Regions from separate parts of the Anaerosalibacter massiliensis genome, predicted to be linked through region 1. Evidence: riboswitches for the same ligand, from Rfam matches in the RefSeq annotation. Region 1 holds a riboswitch; the other holds the start of a gene.
The links. Region 1 has a riboswitch for cobalamin ahead of NSA23_RS06735 (NAD(P)H-dependent oxidoreductase). Riboswitches for the same ligand answer to the same signal wherever they lie in the genome.
Positions count from the first base shown of each region.

Region 1 (3,242 bases):
GATAGTAGTTGCTGGTGCTGGAGGGGCAGCAACAGCAATTTGCGTACAAGCAGCTTTAGATGGTGTAAAAGAAATATCTATATTTAATAGAAAAACTTCTTCATATACAAGGGCAGAAAAAGTGGCTCAAAAAATAAACAAGGAAACAAATTGTAAAGCTAAAGTATTTGATCTTTATAATATAAATATATTGAGAACAGAAATACAGGAAAGTTCAATTTTTATAGATGCAACATCTGTAGGAATGAAGCCACTGGAAGATAAATGTAATATTCCGGATCCATCTATATTATATCCTGATTTAGTTGTTTCAGATATAGTTTATGAACCTAGTAAGACAAAACTATTAAATATGGCTGAAAAACAAGGTTGCAAGGTAATTAATGGTTATGGAATGGTATTATGGCAAGGGGCAGAAGCTTTTAAATTATGGACAGGAAAGGAAATGCCAGTTGATTATGTGAAAGAATTATTGTTTAAAAAATAGAAGGTGAAGAAATGAGTGATGTAGTAACTGTAAGAAATATAAATATTGGCGAGGGAAATACAAAAATATTTGTACCTATTGTAGGTAAAACTCAAGATGAAATAATTAGTGAAACTGAAAGCATTAAAAAATTATTACCTGATGTAGTAGAGTGGCGTGTAGATTTTTATGAAGAAGTGGAAAGAATGGATAAAGTTTTAGAAACATTAATATATATAAGGAAAAATTTAAAAGATGTACCCATATTATTTACTTTTCGTAGTATCAGAGAAGGCGGAAATAAAAAGATAAGTGATGAATATTATATAAAGTTAAATTGTATGGCTATAGAATCAAAAATTATAGATTTAATAGACATTGAACTTTTTAATAAAGAAGAAAATATAAAGAAGATTTTAAATACAGCACATTCTAATAGTGTTTATGTAATAATGTCAAATCATGATTTTAAACAAACTCCTCCAAAAGACGAAATAATATCTAGGCTATTGAAGATGCAAAACCTAAGAGCTGATATATTAAAAGTAGCATTTATGCCAAATAGTGTTAGTGATGTTTTAGTCCTTTTAGAGGCTACAAATTATATGAAAGAGAATCATGCTAATAAGCCATTGATTACAATTTCTATGGGAAAAAAGGGAGTTATAAGTAGGATAGTAGGAAAAACATTTGGTTCTGCTGCTACTTTTGCGTCTGGAGAAAAAGTTTCAGCACCAGGGCAAATATTTGCTTTAGAACTTAGACAGATTCTTAGTGTATTAAATAAATAATAGTTTATTTATTTAATATAAACAAGAATACCTCAACTTCTAATCAAAACATAGAACGTACTTCTAGACTTGTAAAACAAGAGAGGTACAATAGGTATATGACTAATTCAACAATAATAAGGATTATCTAGCAAGGTTAAAACTTAATTACCAAATTTCTTGTGAATTTAGCTTAGTGGTTAGAATCTCTCATAGGGGTAAATAAGTGGGGGGAGTTCACTTGACATATAAATGAAATTAGAATAAAATGATATTATAATTAAATACGGTTGTTTATGGTATTTTTGATTATATCAAAAATTTAAAAGGGAAGATTGGTGAAATGCCAACACGGTCCCGCCACTGTAATGGAAATTTGAGTTCACTTATACCACTGTTCTTTCAATAAAAGAATGGGAAGGTGCGAATTTATTATAAACCTAAGTCAGGAGACCTGCCATAAATAAGACACTTATGATTGCTCACGAGGATGAGAAGGTGTAAAAGATATAGTATGGCTATGTCTATGCTTTCTTGTGCCTATAGAAAACAAACACTCTTCATCTCTGAGGGGTGTTTTTTATATTGTTTATTTTTATGAAAGATTAAGGAGGTATATTATGGAAAATAAGAAAAGAGAAATATTAAATGTACATAGGTACAGGGTTGCTTGTAAAGAGTTTGATTCTAATAAGAAGATACCAAAAGAGGATATTGATTTTTTACTTGAAGTTGGTAGACTTTCTCCTAGTTCTTTTGGATTTGAACCTTGGAAGTTTATTGTAATCCAAGATGATAAGTTAAAGGAAGACTTAATTTCTTTAACTTTAGATTGTGAAAAACAAATTTCAACATCAAGCCATTTGGTAATGATGCTTGCAAGAAAAGGTTCAGATATTATATATAGTTCTGACTATATAACTTATATAATGAAAGATGTAAAAAATATACCAGAAGATGAGATAAGTGAAAGACGTGAAGATTATAGAGTTTTTCAGAGGGAAAACTTTAAGCTTTTAAATGATAAAGAAGCTATGTTCCAATGGTCAATAAAACAGACTTACATTCCCTTAGGGAATATGATAACGGCTGCTGCAGAAATAGGTATAAGCTCTTGTCCTATAGAAAATTTTCACAGGGAGAAGTTAGAAAAATTATTAGAAGACAATGGAATATTAGATAGTTCAAAATTTGGAGTTTCTTGTCTAGTAACTTTTGGATACAAGAAAGATAAAGTCTATATAGAAAAAGCTAGAAGGCCAATTGGGGAAGTAGTAGAATGGATAAAGTAAATATTCTCTAATTTATATATAAAAAAGCTTAGAGCCATATATGGTTCTAAGCTTTTTCGTCTAATTTTACAAATTATTTTGTTCTTTAAACTTTTTTACTATTTTAACAATTTCTTTTTTATAATCATCTTCTCCAGGATATCCTTCTACTATATAGCCATGTTCTCTAACTTTTCCTAAAATCATTAAATTTCTATATAAATGATTATCTCCTGTTCCTTGCCATCTCATATCAGTTATTATTCCGATTATTAGCCTTGGTTTTTTAGTGACAATACTATATTCTTCTTCCATTTCCTTAATTAATCCAAAGCCCATTACTTCTCCAGCAACCCCATCGTCTATAGTAAGTCCATCTAAACAGGCAAATAATATATTGGCCTTTTTTAACTCAAGAGTATCAGCTTGAGCTATTTTTATATCAGTGATAATATTATCATTTTCTCTTTTATCATTGATTTCAGCATTTCTTTGTGGAACATACATAGCAATTCCCGTTTCATCTTCAATATAGCTAGCTACTTCTTCTGTCCATCTAAATACGGCATCATTAAAAAAATGTGAAGCAAAATATCCTTTCATTTTTAAACCTCCTAACTATTCTTACTTTAAATACCCTTATATATAATAATTAATCTTTACTATATTTGCAAAGCAATTAAAATTTGTTCTAATTGGGTATATAAATAAATAGATAAAATGGTAGGAGGGATA
Region 1 covers NZ_JANJZL010000003.1:286,480-289,721, forward strand. Annotated here, with positions in the region: gene NSA23_RS06725 (shikimate dehydrogenase) at 1-487, shown strand, start outside; gene aroD (type I 3-dehydroquinate dehydratase) at 499-1,257, shown strand; cobalamin riboswitch at 1,517-1,712, shown strand; gene NSA23_RS06735 (NAD(P)H-dependent oxidoreductase) at 1,857-2,528, shown strand; gene NSA23_RS06740 (nucleoside 2-deoxyribosyltransferase) at 2,595-3,110, opposite strand.

Region 2 (3,242 bases), 110 kb from region 1:
TCTCCACTCTTTTGAAATTTTATAGATATGCTCATTATTAAAAATATACTCACCATTTGAAGTAAGAGGAATAATATTTTCATAAGAATCCATTTTCATAGTTAAATAATTGCCTTCTTCATCTAGTTTCATATTTAAATAAAAATCTTTCTCTATTATCTTTATATTCTTGTACTCAGATCCCATTATAGAAGCATTAAAACTTCTACCTCCCATAAGCTTAAAAAAACTTTTCAATGCCTCTGGTTTAAGTAATATGTGCTTTCCTTTAAATATATTCTGGTCTCCACTTCCATAATATCTTGTACTATTTATTGTATGATTTTCATATAAAAGTTTCAGAAAGCTAATTACTTTTTCATCTTCAGGTCTAAATACATGATAATTAGGATTGAAAGTAAATTCTTTTCCAAAATATATTTCTTCTCCATTTTCTAAACTCTCAAAGAACTTTTTAACATTTCTTACTACATATAGCTTGTTTTCTCCCATTCTTAGACTTAAAAAAGAACTTTCATCAATGTCTCTGAAATCATTAAAATCAAATTCATAATTAAGTTCTAATTTTACAGGTATATTTTGATTTTCACTATTAAATTTATAATAATCAATTATGTTTTTTATATTTTCTTCATCTTTTTTTTGAAATGTATTAGATATATTTAAGTTTTTTATATATAAAAGAAGAGCAATGATATGTTTACAATCACCTGAATATTTTTCATAAGCTGGACATGTGCAATGAGAGGATACTAAATCATTATCTTTATCAAAAAAAAGCTCCACTATATATTCTTTACTTCCTTTAACTATTCCTTGAAAATATTTTAAGTCTTTATCGTACCTTAAATTCGTGACTCTACCATTATAATAACATTCTTTTCCTTTAATGTAAGATTGATAGTTTCCCGATCTTTCTAATAATAGCTTATCATCTATATTTAACATATTTCACCTCTATCAAAATCATGGGATTTATTATTCAATATCCTATTATATCATAGCCCATATTATATTTAAAATATACTCACAAGAAAAAGGGCTTAGATAATTCTAAACCCCTAACAAAACTTAATTAATTTCTCAATTTTATTCTATTATATCTTCTAAATGTGACACAAATAACTTTCTTATACTGTCCTCTTCTCCAAGGCCTTTTACATAGGTTTCTACCTTAAAACCTTCTTTTAAAAGTTTATTTTTCCAAGAATCTTCTTCATCTCCTGCCATATCATTTTTTGCATGATCTCCTGCAACTAACATGAAAGGTTTTAGTATTACCTTTCTTATTTTATTTTCTTTTAGTAAAGGTATTATATCTTCTATAGTTTCATTGCCCTCCACTGTACCTATATATACATTTTTAAATCCTTGTTTCTTAAATTCATCTTCTAATCTACTGTAACAATTGTCAGAAATATGATCTGTCCCATGTCCCATAAATACAATAGCTTCATCTTCTTTTAATCCCTTAGTATCTAGTGCTTCAACCACTTTTTTATAATCTTCTTCATCATATAGTAAGGGCTTTCCTACACTTATACTATTAAAATTGTATTTGTCCTTAAAACTATCTATGTGCCTATGCATTTTTTCATATTCATGACCTGGTATGATATGTAAGGATTGAATATATATATCTTTAGTCTCACCCTTACATATTTTCTCTAATGCTTCTTCTACATTATCTATTATTATGCCATCTCTCTTTTTTAATCTTTCTATTACCATTTGAGAAGTAAAAGCCCTTCTAATTTCAAAATCTTTAAATCTATCTTTAATTTCATTTTCTGTGCTTTCTATACATAACTTTCTTGTTTTCTCATAAGTTGTTCCAAAACTAACTACAAGGATAGCTTCTTTCATTTTATACCTCTTTTCTTTGAGTTATTTGTAAAAAATCCCATAGCCTCAAACAGCTATGGGATGGATATTCATATATATTTTAATACAAAAGCAATTCCTTCCCACCGAAGGCATACTTAAAAGTTATAGGCAGGTCTCCTGACTTGTGGTTTATCCTACTCTCAACACCTTCCCAAGAGGTGGTATATCGTTGATTTCGTACCACTTACAGTAGCGGGGGCTGTATTGGCTTTTACCAATTTCCCTTTTAATCATAATAAACCTATATCTCCTCTTATTAAGTTGTATAAAACATATGCTAACATAAGACTATAATTTTTGCAATTTTTTTAACTCTACTTAATAGCCTTCAATGCTTCGTAATTAGCCTTAATAGTATATTCTATATCTTCTTTAGTATGAGCTATAGATAAAAACATACCTTCAAATTGGGCTGGTGGAAGCATTATTCCACGATTTAACATTTCATTGAAATATTTAGCATACATTTCTGTATCACAAGACTGAACATCATCAAAGTTTTCAAAAGGTCCTTTTCCAAAGAAAAGAGTTAACATACTTTTAAATCTTACTATTTTTGCATTTATATTTAATTCTTCTATATTTTTTCTAATTCCTTCTTCTATCATAATAGCTTTTTCTTCTAGTTCCTTATATATATTTTTATTTTCTTTTAGTATTTTTAAATTTCTATATCCTACATGCATGGCTAATGGGTTTCCTGAAAGAGTACCTGCTTGATAAACTGGCCCTGTTGGAGATACCATTTCCATTATTTCTTTTTTTCCGCCATAAGCACCAACTGGAAATCCTCCTCCGATTATTTTACCAAAACAAGCCATATCTGGTTCAATTCCATATACTTCGCTAGCCCCTCCATAGCTTATCCTAAAACCTGTTATTACTTCATCAAATATAAGTACTGAACCATTCTCTTTAGTTATCTTCCTAAGGCCTTCTAAAAATTCTCTCTTTGCAGGAACTACTCCCATATTTCCTGCTACAGGTTCTAGGATTATAGCTGCTATATCTTCTCCAAAATCTTCAAAAGTCTTTTTTACATCTTCTAAATTATTATATCTGCAAACTATAGTATTTTTTACTATATCTGCTGGAACTCCACTGCTAGTGGGTACTCCATAAGTTATAGCTCCTGACCCAGATTTCACAAGTAAACAATCATTATGTCCATGATAGCAACCTTCAAATTTTATTATTTTATCCCTACCAGTATATCCTCTAGCTACTCTTATGGCACTCATAGTAGCTTCCGTACCTGAGTTCACCATTCTTACCATTTCCACACCATTATAAGATTCTACAATATGCTTTGCCATATCTACTTCTATCTTAGTAGGTAGTCCAAAACTTATTCC
Region 2 covers NZ_JANJZL010000003.1:175,085-178,326, reverse strand. Annotated here, with positions in the region: gene NSA23_RS06150 (DEAD/DEAH box helicase) at 1-948, opposite strand, end outside; gene NSA23_RS06145 (sirohydrochlorin cobaltochelatase) at 1,090-1,866, opposite strand; cobalamin riboswitch at 1,978-2,147, opposite strand; gene hemL (glutamate-1-semialdehyde 2,1-aminomutase) at 2,202-3,242, opposite strand, start outside.
Region 2: it holds a riboswitch for cobalamin, as region 1 does, so the genes downstream of both, NSA23_RS06145 (sirohydrochlorin cobaltochelatase) here and NSA23_RS06735 (NAD(P)H-dependent oxidoreductase) in region 1, are expected to answer to the same signal.